DNA from 2 places in the Paenibacillus sp. P4_A9 genome. Region 1 is predicted to be linked to the other one. Evidence: riboswitches for the same ligand, from Rfam matches in the RefSeq annotation. Region 1 holds a riboswitch; the other holds the start of a gene.

Region 1 (6,117 bases):
TCGAGTGATAACCTCGTCGATTAACCCATATGCCTTCGCTTCATCAGCGCTCATAAAGTTATCTCGGTCGGTGTCTCTTTCGATCTTTTCAAGCGGCTGTCCCGTTCGGTCCACGTAAATCTGGTTGAGTTTATTCTTGGTCTTGATAATCCAATCCGCATGGATTTTGATATCGGTTGCTTGACCTCTAACACCGCCGAGCGGTTGGTGAATCATTACTTCTGCATTCGGCAGCGCGTATCGCTTACCTTTGGCTCCTGCCGTCAAAAGCAAAGAACCCATACTTGCGGCCATACCTACACAAATCGTAGATACATCCGGTTTAATAAACTGCATGGTATCAAAGATACCCATTCCAGCCGTAACAGACCCACCAGGTGAGTTGATATATAAGTGTATATCTTTTTCAGGGTCCTGGGCGGATAAAAAGAGCAGCTGGGCAATGACCAAATTAGCCACATCGTCATCAATAGCGGTCCCGATGAAGATTATGCGGTCCTTAAGTAAACGCGAGTAGATATCGTAGGAACGCTCCCCACGAGCCTCTTGTTCTACAACCATAGGAATAAGACTCATTGTACCAACTCCTTTTGCGGCAATCGCCATGTTCTCTCATTTGAGATTCATTTACAGTTTAACACGATTGGGCAACAATGTCATTTTTCTGAAATCAGCTATGTAAGCGGTAATACGTATGTACTAAGGAGTTTAGACGTAAATTAGGGTAAAAGAAAGGCACGTTGCTTGCGTACGTGCCTTTACTTACCTTATTTACACGGCTGCGGAAACATGCTTGCTATTTTGAAGCAAGTAATCAACCGTTTTTCTGATAACTAGATCGTTGCTAAGACCTTCAAGAGATCCGTTTGAAGCGAACAGCTCACGAAGCTCAGCTGTTGATTTTTGGTATGACGCTGCATATTTCTCAAGTTCCACGTCAACTTCTTCATCGGATACTGTGATTTTTTCTGCAGCTGCGATAGCTTCAAGAACAAGGTTGTTACGAACACGCTTGTCAGCATCTTCTTTCATTTGTTCTTTCAACGCGCTCTCGTTTTGACCGGAGAACTGGTAGTAGATCTCAAGCGTCATGCCTTGGGAGCGAAGACGTCTTTCGAATTCTTTAACCATGATATCAAGCTCAGATTCAATCATCGAACCTGGAATTTCAACTTCTGCGTTAGCAGCAGCTTTCTCAACAACAGCTGTTTCTAGAGCAGCTTCGGAATCTTTCGCTTTACGCTCTTGCATACGTTTTTGAAGCTCTTCTTTGTACTCGACAAGTGTATCGAACTCACTTACGTCTTTTGCGAACTCATCATCAAGCTCAGGCAGGTTTTTGCGTTTGATGTCGTGAAGTTTCACTTTAAACACAGCAGCTTTGCCTTTCAGATCTTCGGAATGGTAGTTTTCAGGGAAGCTGACGTTAACGTCTTTCTCTTCGCCTTTACCAAGACCTACGAGTTGCTCTTCAAAACCTGGGATGAAAGAGTTGGATCCAAGCTCAAGGGAATACTTCTCCGCTTTACCGCCTTCGAATGCTACTTCATCAACGAATCCTTCGAAATCGATGATAACTACGTCGCCGTTAGCAGCTTGTCCTTCTTCAAGAACAACCAATTCAGCGTGACGTTGTTGCAAACGTGTAAGCTCTTCATTCAATTCATCTTCAGAAACCACAGCGTTAACTGCTTCTACTTCGATTCCTTTGTAATCGCCAAGCGTTACTTCAGGCTTCACAGTTACTTTCGCTTTGAATTTCATAACTTGACCTTTACCAAATTGCTCAACGTCTACTTCAGGGCGATCAACAGGCTCGATTTTAACCTCTTCAATCGCTTCAACGTAAACTTCTGGTAAGATGATGTCGATCGCATCTTGGTACAAGCTCTCAACGCCAAATTTAGCTTCAAAGATTGAACGTGGCACTTTCCCTTTACGGAATCCTGGAACATTCACTTTCGCTGATACCTTTTTAAATGCCTTATCCAAAGCATCTGCAACGCGCTCTGCCCCAACTTCAACTTCAAGAACGCCAACGTTCTTCTCTATTTTTTCCCAACTTGCTTTCATTTTATGCCTTCCCCTCCAAAAATGTATCATGACAATATATTTTTCACGTTAAGCTCATTATAACCATTCTATTATACCATATAACATTTTCATTTCAAGCGAGCTTTGTTCTTAGCTAGGATCTGGGCTAAATTGCTTAACAAATGCGGTAAGCACGTTGTGCGCCCTCTTCCATTGCAACGTCATCTCATCCACAATTCCATAGGTCTCTAACAACTCATCGCGATCAACCGTACCAAACAATTTGTCTTGCAAAATCGCATGCAGCGCGGAGGCCCACACGTCTACCGCACTTTCTTCTGTCCTTAGTAACTCAGAGTATATCGAAGTTCCATATGCATAGGCAAGAAACTCCTGCCAAGTCTGGGTAGCAAAGTAGACAAAGTCAGGCTGGCTTATTTCACTAATGTCCCCGACTCTGCGAATCATATCACGAATTCGTAATGGAAAATCCTCCGCTGTTAGCGGCGTCTCTTCGATTTCGACGAGAACGGTTTTACCATTTTTGGGAAACTCGATATAACCATGCTCCCCCATCTGTTTTAGCGTCTGAAGGGCTTTGAATTGAAGATGAGGGTGTCTTGCCCTTTCGCAAAGCCAGGTTTTCACGTACTGGCTCACCTCAGGTTGTTCGATATAAGCAAGCTGCTCCAAGGCACTAACTTGATCTTCTAACGTACCCTCTTGGAGCATCGTTTGAAGTTTGCGAACAAATACACCATCATCCGAAGCTGCCTTCTCATGAATGTATTGCCGCAATAAAGCGGATTCTTCCTCGGAATCCTCTTCTTCTGTTTCTGTTGATGGAAACATCGTTTCCGGAAACATGGTGAGCAACCAGTGGCGCAGGGCTTCCCATTGATCAGACTTATCGGCATCGACATTGGGAAATTGCAAAAGAAAAGTAAGCATCTCTAGTGCTTCTCTATATTGCTCGGAGCGTAACAGCTTCGTTAGCTCGTCTTCATAGAACTGCACTGTTTTAGGAAAAAGAATGACATTATCCAAATTAGGGTCTGACATAGGGATCACCTCTGTTCGTGGTCTCGCTTGTGCCAGTTTACTCCATCGCCCAAATGATTGCAAAAATAAATATTAAACGAAGTGTTGACTTCCTACAAAACGATATGATATTATAACTCTTGCTTCGCCAAACGGATTATGTCCAGGCGGTAAGAAGTGACATGGGTCTCAGTAGCTCAGCTGGATAGAGCACACGCCTTCTAAGCGTGCGGTCGGGGGTTCGAATCCCTCCTGGGACGTTGCAGTAAGAGGAAAGACCGCGAGAAATCGCGGTCTTTTTTTGTATTCAATCATGCAAATCAAGCGGCTACGCCGCCAAGGTAGGGACGAATTCTGAAGTTAGTCGATTTATTCGACTAACTCCATCTGCAGGGCGCCCGCCCTACACAAATCCGCTTGAAACAAAGCGGATTTGTGCTATAAAAACAAAGTCTTTGCATACTCAAAGATTTCATGTATAGTATTCATCAATTGCATATTGTGGGAATAGGTGCTCTTGTTTAGCCAATAAACGAGAGCTTAAAAGGGAAGTTCGGTGCAATACCGACGCGGTCCCGCCACTGTAACAGAGGAGTCGACGCCACCGGTGCCACTGATCGAAAGATCGGGAAGGCGAGCGTTTGACGAGGATTCTGGAGCCAGGAGACCTGCCTAATTCTGACAGCACTGTTTTACCTACGGGAGATAGGGAGGTGTTAGAGATCGTAAACACTGTATACACATACACAGGGTATCTTTAACCTTTTTTATTAAGGTTAGAGATGCCCTTTTTTTAACCACATAAGAAAGTATAAGTTTTCGGCTCTCGAAAACTGCTTTCTTATTGGCGATAAAACCTACATCTAAACGCGGTCGCTCATCAATGAACGGCCTCGATAGAGGTTTTCTCATTTTCCGGGATTCGTAAACAAGAAAAATTGAGGAGGATTACCCCATGTGTGCATTGATAAGCAGTAATTTAGGATATCCAAGAATTGGCGAGAACCGCGAGTGGAAGAAAGCGTTAGAGGCCTTTTGGGCCGGCAAGCTAGACGAGCACGAGTTTACAAAGCAAATCGAAGACATCCGTCTAAATAACCTGCGCCTGCATCAGCAAAAAGGCATTGACCTTATACCTGTCGGTGACTTCAGCCTTTATGATCACGTGCTGGACACATCCACGATGTTCGGACTTGTTCCTAAGCGTTTCCCCTATGAAGGCGGCGAAGTTCCACTTGCCACTTACTACGCGATGGCTCGCGGCAGCCAAGGGGCTACAGCTTGTGAAATGACCAAATGGTTCAACACCAATTATCATTACATCGTTCCTGAATTACAGGACGCACAGCCTGCACTTACGATCAACAAGCCGCTAGAGGCCTATAGGGAAGCTAAACAAAAGCTGGGTATTCAAGGCAAGCCTGTGGTTTTAGGCCTTTTCACTTTCCTTAAGCTAGCTAAGGGGTATAAAACAGAAGAAATCGATGGCCTAATCGAGTTGTTTCTACCGCTCTATTCACGTATTTTGACGGAGCTGGCAGAGGAAGGTGTGGAATGGGTACAGATTGATGAGCCAATTCTCGTGCAGTCTTTAAGCTCAACAGATTTAGGACGTATAAAGCATATCTACGCGACGCTAAAGGCAGCTGCGCCGTCACTAAAAATCATCATTCAAACGTATTTCGATGCCGTTGATCATTACCAGGATCTTATTTCGCTTCCCGTTCATGGGATTGGATTTGATTTTATCCATGGATATGAGTTGAACTGGCGTCATCTCCAGACACATGGGTTCCCAGCGGATAAAGTACTTGGCGTTGGTATTGTGGATGGACGCAATATTTGGCAGACGGATTTGAGCAAGCAGCTTGATTTCCTTGCTCACCTTGAAGCAATCGTTCCTTATGAGCGCATGCTGCTGCAGCCTTCATCCAGCCTGCTTCATGTTCCTGTTTCAACTCGTAAAGAAAGTAAGCTTGAGCCTGTATTGCGGGATGCTCTAGCATTTGCGGAAGAAAAGCTGACTGAACTTTCGATCTTGACCAGAGCTGTTCAACACGGCCAAGATTTCATTCAATTGGAATTAGACATCAACCAAAAGGCGATCGCGAAGCTTAATGCTTCCTCCTATCGGAATAAAGCTATAGTCCAGCAAGCGATTGCGAATATCGGGCTACAGCGCTCTGATAGAAATAGCAGCTTCTTAACACGCAGAGGTCTTCAAGCAGCAAAATGGCAGCTTCCATTCCTGCCAACTACGACGATTGGATCATTTCCACAAACGGCCGAGGTCCGTAACGCTCGTAAAAATTGGCGCAGCGGCGAATGGAAGCCTGAGCAATATGAGTCGTTCATTCAAGATCAGATTACGGAATGGATTAAGCTGCAAGAAGAGCTTGGACTAGATGTGCTTGTACACGGGGAATTCGAGCGTACGGATATGGTTGAGTTTTTCGGCGAAAAACTGGATGGCTTTGCTTTTACCTCGAACGGCTGGGTTCAGTCCTATGGTTCTCGCTGCGTGAAACCGCCAGTTATTTTTGGCGATGTGGAATTCGTCCAAGAGATGACGGTCAAAGAGACGAAGTTCGCCCAATCGCTTACTAAGAAACCGGTTAAGGGCATGTTGACAGGTCCGATCACGATTCTTAACTGGTCATTCGTGAGAAGTGATATTTCCCGTGAACAGGTTGCTTACCAAATCGCGCTAGCTCTGCGCGAAGAAGTTGAAGCACTTGAAAAAGCGGGTATTGAGATGATCCAAGTAGATGAGCCTGCGTTGCGAGAAGGTTTACCTTTGAAAAAAAGAGACTGGCAAGCTTATCTCGACTGGGCTGTACTCGCCTTCCGTTTGTCCACAGCAACAGTCGGTGATGAGACGCAAATTCATACGCATATGTGTTATTGCGAGTTCCATGATATTATTGACGCCATCCGCGCTCTAGACGCTGACGTTATCTCTATTGAAACCTCGAGAAGTCACGGTGAGCTGATCCATAGCTTCGAGGAGCATACGTATGACCAAGGAATCGGGCTTGGTGT
Region 2 (6,117 bases), on a different contig from region 1:
ATTCTTTTCATGGCTATTCATCAGAAATAAACTAACCGCATCCAAGCCTAAGCCTTGACATAGACTAGCCTTCAACATGAAAATGTGAGTAGCATGTTTGTGGGATGAGGAGGGGGCACCTATGCCAAGAAAGATGGTTAACAGCATCACAGAGCTAATCGGAGATACCCCCGTAGTAGCGATTAACCGATTATTAGAACCGGAAGCTGCCGAGCTTTACGTGAAGCTGGAGTATTTCAATCCGAGCGGAAGCGTGAAGGATCGAGCTGCATGGAATTTAATTGATCAGGCTGAAAAGTCAGGTCAGCTTGGGCCAGGAGCGACGATTATTGAGCCTACAAGCGGAAATACCGGCATAGGACTTGCGATGAACGCGGCGGCCAAGGGCTATAAAGCGATTTTGATTATGCCGGATAATATGAGTAAGGAACGTATAAATATTCTGAAGGCATACGGTGCCAAAGTGGTTTTAACGCCAGCCGCTTTGCGGATGCCAGGTGCCATTGCTAAGGCTGTGGAGCTACGGGATCAAATTCCCGGTAGCTTTATTCCACAGCAATTTGAAAACCCAGCGAATCCAAGTATTCATCGCATCACGACAGCGCCTGAAATCCTGCAGCAAATGGAGGGCAGGCTAGATGCATTCGTTGCGACCTCTGGAACGGGCGGCACGATTACGGGGACCGGTGAAGTACTTCGGGAGCATTTGCCTAATATCCAGATTTATGTCGTAGAGCCAAAGGGGTCACCAGTGCTTTCTGGTGGAACTCCAGGACCGCATAAACTGGTGGGTACAAGCCCAGGTTTTGTTCCAGCTAATTTGAACACAAGCGTCTATGACGAAATTGTGCAAGTATCGGATGAGGATGCGATTCAAACGATGAAGGATTTGGCGAGTAAAGAAGGGATCTTAGTTGGTCCTTCTGCTGGCGCATCGGTGTGGACGGGGATTCAGGTAGCAAGGAAGCTAGGAGCAGGAAAGCGTGTGCTCTGTATAGCGCCAGATACGGGGGAACGGTATTTAAGTATGGATCTTTTTTAAGTTAAAGCCACTAGGAAGCTCTTCTGGTGGCTATTTCTTTTGCCAAACGAAGTGGAATTTTCAAATATATAAAAATATTCTGCCTATCTTTCTCACGCAGTAATTGAATTAGGACAGCGATTCATTGTAAGATGAATGGATGAACGAAACATATTTCAGAAAGGTAGGTTTAACCATGGATACTTTGAAGCTTAAAATTCTCGATTTACTAAAGGAAGACGCCCGCAGGAGCGCGGATCTGATCGCCACCATGTTAGGAACGGCGGAGGCCGAAGTTGCGCGAGCGATAAGCGAGATGGAAGCGGATAAGGTCATCGTCAAATATGCGACAGTGGTGAACTGGAGTAAAGTAGATGACGAAAAGGTTACCGCCCTAATTGAAGTGCAAATTACGCCGGAGCGCGGGCGCGGGTTTGATGCGATTGCGGAACGGATCTATTTATATCCGGAAGTCAAATCAGTTTATCTCATGTCAGGGGCCTATGATTTGCTTGTAGAAATTGAGGGGAGCTCACTGAAGCAGGTTGCTTCTTTCGTATCGAATAAGCTCTCACCGATAGACCGGGTTCTTTCTACGAAAACGAATTTTATTTTGAAAAAATACAAACAAGACGGCATTATTTTCGAAGATCAGGAAGATGATCATCGGATGCTTGTTTCGCCGTAAGGAAGAGGTAGCGCCATGATCAAGGATGAGACCACGATTCAATCCAGTAAAAAATCCATGCAGGACTACCTCGCTCCTGCTGTACGTGACATGAAGCCGTCCGGCATTCGGAAGTTTTTTGATCTCGTAAGCAATAGTAAAGAGGATATCATCTCACTGGGTGTCGGTGAACCGGATTTCTCCACACCTTGGCACGTTCGTGAGGCTGCTGTTCATTCCTTGGAGCGCGGTAGAACGAAATATACGCCAAACTCCGGTATTCCTGAACTCCGCGAAGCGATTGCGAACTATTTGTATACATCATTTAAAGTTAAATATGAACCGTCGAATGAGGTGCTCGTAACCGTTGGCGGCAGTGAAGCGATCGATCTAGCATTGCGCTCACTGATTACACCCGGGGATGAAATTCTAATTCCAGAGCCTTGTTATATTTCCTATTCGCCAATCACGGCCATTAGCGGCGGTGTGCCAGTCGGTATCGAAACATTCGCGAAGGATCAGTTTAAGCTTACGGAAAAGGCGCTTCGTGATGCGATTACGCCACGTTCCAAAATTTTAATTCTGTGCTACCCAAGCAATCCAACTGGCGGCATTATGACTTATGAGGACTGGCTGCCGATTGCCAAAGTTGTCGAAGAACATGATCTGATTGTCATTTCCGATGAAATTTATGCAGAGTTGACATACGGTCAGAAGCATGTGAGTTTCGCCGCGGTTCCAGGGATGCAGGATCGGACGATTCTTGTTAGCGGGTTCTCCAAGGCTTTTGCAATGACAGGCTGGCGGATGGGGTATGCATGCGGTCACCGTGAGTTGATCTCAGCTATGACCAAGATTCACCAATATACGGTCATGTGTGCACCTGTCATGGGTCAAGTAGCAGCGCATGAAGCGTTGACGAATGGACTTGAAGAGAAAGATCGTATGATTGAATCCTATAATCAACGGAGACGATTGGTTGTCAAAGGCTTCCGAGAAGTAGGACTTGAATGCCATGAACCACAGGGCGCATTCTATGCATTCCCAAGTATTGTTGCTACAGGATTAACCTCTGAGGAATTTGCTCAACGACTCCTTTACGAATGTAAGGTTGCTGCTGTACCTGGTGATGTATTTGGATTGGGTGGAGAAGGCTTCCTGCGGTGTTCATATGCGTATAGTGTCTCCCAGCTTAATGAAGCATTAGAGAGAATCGGTAAATTTTTAAGAAAGTTATAACTTTTACAAGAAATTTTTGTAATAAATTCATATATTCATAGGGAACGAAAACTGGTATTCTTAGTGTAAGGAGGGATGAGCATGGCTTTTATGGAATATCAGCTTACTAACTTTCAGAAGCAATTTCAAATTCGCGAGCAAGAGTTCGGACAGCATTGGCTGACCAGAAATGCCAAGAAGCAAAATTCCCTAGCTTTACTGGAAGAAGAGATTCACACGTTGAGACGAAAAATGGAACAGATGGTCATGGAAGGTCGAGAAATGACATCTGATGCAGTTGTTGAATTAAGTACGATGCTGGATCACAAAATAAATGAATACATGACATCTGGAAAGAAAAGTCGGTGAAAACCGACTTTTCTGGCGACTATCGATAAGAGAGAGTACACGACGGAGGGAATTACATACATGAAGGCGAAATGGCTAATCGTTGTAATGCTAGGAATGATGCTGACACTTACCGCTTGTGGTGGGCCGAAAGCAGATGTATCGCTATTTATTATGGGACCTAACGGTTTTCCAAGTGAAGCGGCGGAGAAGATGGAAGTTTCCTTAAAAGCTAAGGTAGGGGAATTACCTACTGTGAAGCTGAATACTTCCCCTATTTTTTCAATGGAAAAAATGATTGTTGAGCTAGCTGCTGGTGGTAACGGGATCTTCATCTTGGGAGAAGAACAGTTCAAAGGCTTGAGTAACCAAGCGGGATTCGTTTCACTAGATGACACGATTAATCCAGCGGATTACCCTGAAGGGGTTATCGAAATCAAAGAGGAAGGCAAAGCCGCGGAGAAGCATTTATATGGTATTCCGCTCACAGGAAACAAATGGATGAAAGAGCAAGGTTATGAGGGAAAAGGTTTATACGCGTTCATTCCTCAGAATGCTCCGAAAATGGACGAGGCTTTGAAAGTTCTTAAAATCATTGCACAAAAGTAAGAGAACGTCTATAATCGACAAATAGCTTGATCTTATAATTTGCAACCATAGGTTCTGATAAGTTTCCAAATGGAAGGTTATTAGTTTAGGGGAAGCCGGTTCAAATCCGGCACGGTCCCGCCACTGTAATTCAACCATGTGAATGGTTGGAGAGTCAGGTTACCTGCCTATGGTGCCGATACAACATCCTTCGAGGAAAAGGATCGCGTTAAATCAGGAAGCAGCGAACGCATTAGTTCGATGCTCAATACCGCGATTTATCGTCTCCCTCGTTCCTAGTGAACAGGGAGACTTTTTTGTTGGATGGGATCAGTAATTAATGAAAAAGGAAGAGGGTTCCATCGATGACACATGGTAGGTTTAAAAAAGGTCTTATTCTTACATTAGCGGTAGCAACAGCGATCTCACTAGCGGGGTGTGCTAAAAAGGAAACTGAAATCACGGATCCATCAAAGCTTGGCGGTGATGGGACGAAGGCTCCAACAACAAAGGCATCGTCATCGTCATCAGTTCCTGCCATTGCGAAGAAAACGACATATCCTTTGATAGTGAAGGATGCGACTGGCAAAGAATTTACGTTCGACAAAGCACCAGAACGAATTGCTTCGGTTTCCCCATCAGAGACAGAAGCGCTGTTCGCGATTGGACTAGAAGCGAATATCGTGGGAGTATCTGATTTTGATGATTATCCAGAAGCGGTTAAATCGAAGCCAAAGCTGGGCAGCATCACGAAACCAAACACGGAGGCCGTCATTGCTTCTAATGCGAATCTAGTTGTTACAGGTGTTTCTATGAATCCAGAATCGGTTGAAAAGCTTCGTGCAATGAACATTAATGTTTTTAAAGTAGAGCCTAAGACGCTAGATGATGCTATTAACAATATTCAAACATTCGGACTTATTACGGATCATCAGGAGCAAGCGGAAAAAGTTGTTGCTAAAATGAAAGCGGATCGTCAGAAGGTTGTCGATGTCGTGAAAGATGTGAAGCCAGAGAACAAGAAAAAAGTGTACATCGAGTTTGCACCTGGCTGGACTGTGGGAAGCGGAGTGTTCATGGATGAATTGATCACGCTCTCCGGTGGAATTAACGTAGCTGCCGATAAAGCAGGCTGGTATGAAATCAGTGAGGAGAAGATCATTCAGCAGAATCCGAATGTTATCTTATTCGCTAATGGGATTACGGACTTCAAGAGCAAGAAGCCGTTGGAAGAAATTATTCGTACGCGCGGTGGGTGGGATGCCATAGACGCCGTGAAAAATAAACGTGTGGTTGGGCTCGATCAAAACTTGGTAAGCCGACCAGGTCCGAGATTGACAGAAGGACTACTGGAAATAGCGAAAGGCATCTATCCTGAATTGGTGAAATAATGAAAAGAAAATTAATGCTAGGGGGAGGAGTAGGAGTTATACTCCTTCTTCTTTCTATTGTGGTGAGTTTATCCATCGGCGCCGCTCAGCTTCCTATATCACATATAGTGGGGATTCTGGGGAAACATCTTCCTTGGATTGGAAGTCATATTGAGGTGAAATGGCCGCAATCTTCTGAACAAATTATTAATAAAGTGAGAATTCCCCGTGTGCTGCTGGGTATTCTAGTTGGGGCTGTACTCTCTATTGCTGGCGCTGGATTTCAAGGTGTACTGCGCAATCCACTGGCTGATCCTTATTCGCTTGGCGTATCTTCAGGAGCTTCTGTCGGGGCTGCTTTTCTTATTTATTTCGGATTGCAATTCGCCTGGTTCGGGCAATGGTCGATCCCGATTGTGGCTTTCGCGACAGGTCTTATTTCCCTGTTCTTGGTCTTAAAGCTGGCGATGATTGAAGGGAAGCTGAAGATGGAGACGTTGATTTTATCCGGCGTTGTGATGCAAGCCTTTCTAGGCGCGTTCGTGTCCTTCTTGGTTGCGATTTCAGACCAAACGATTAATGAAATTATTTTTTGGCTCATGGGCAGTCTTGCGATGCGGGGATGGTCATATACGTATATGATTGCACCCTATCTCGTGATCGGGCTTGTGATTCTGTTAAGTTATGCGAGATCGTTAAACCTGCTTACATTGGGTGAGCGACAAGCTGCCCATCTCGGCGTTCATGTGGAGCGCACGAAGTTGATCGTACTGATCGCTTCGACATTGATAACGGCTGCTGCTGTATCCGTGGCTGGAGTTATCGGCTTCGTAGGACTGATCGTGCCGCACTTGGTGCGACTGCTAGTGGGTCCGGATTATCGATTAATCATTCCTTTATCCGCG

The links. A riboswitch is a leader RNA that binds a small molecule or an ion and turns the genes downstream of it on or off. The one in region 1 is predicted to bind cobalamin.
Region 2: it holds a riboswitch for cobalamin, as region 1 does, so the genes downstream of both, AC1DVJ_RS00205 (ABC transporter substrate-binding protein) here and metE (5-methyltetrahydropteroyltriglutamate--homocysteine S-methyltransferase) in region 1, are expected to answer to the same signal.

The regions. Positions count from the first base shown of each region.
Region 1 is NZ_JBFUHL010000018.1:58,978-65,094, reverse strand. It holds gene clpP (ATP-dependent Clp endopeptidase proteolytic subunit ClpP) at 1-576, opposite strand, end outside; gene tig (trigger factor) at 772-2,073, opposite strand; gene AC1DVJ_RS14510 (VHS/ENTH/ANTH domain-containing protein) at 2,185-3,096, opposite strand; tRNA gene AC1DVJ_RS14505 (tRNA-Arg) at 3,262-3,335, shown strand; cobalamin riboswitch at 3,568-3,766, shown strand; gene metE (5-methyltetrahydropteroyltriglutamate--homocysteine S-methyltransferase) at 4,031-6,117, shown strand, end outside.
Region 2 is NZ_JBFUHL010000001.1:49,401-55,517, reverse strand. It holds gene AC1DVJ_RS00235 (MFS transporter) at 1-58, shown strand, start outside; gene cysK (cysteine synthase A) at 122-1,042, shown strand; gene AC1DVJ_RS00225 (Lrp/AsnC family transcriptional regulator) at 1,218-1,709, shown strand; gene AC1DVJ_RS00220 (aminotransferase class I/II-fold pyridoxal phosphate-dependent enzyme) at 1,725-2,927, shown strand; gene AC1DVJ_RS00215 (aspartyl-phosphate phosphatase Spo0E family protein) at 3,009-3,275, shown strand; gene AC1DVJ_RS00210 (hypothetical protein) at 3,336-3,863, shown strand; cobalamin riboswitch at 3,896-4,048, shown strand; gene AC1DVJ_RS00205 (ABC transporter substrate-binding protein) at 4,208-5,233, shown strand; gene AC1DVJ_RS00200 (FecCD family ABC transporter permease) at 5,233-6,117, shown strand, end outside.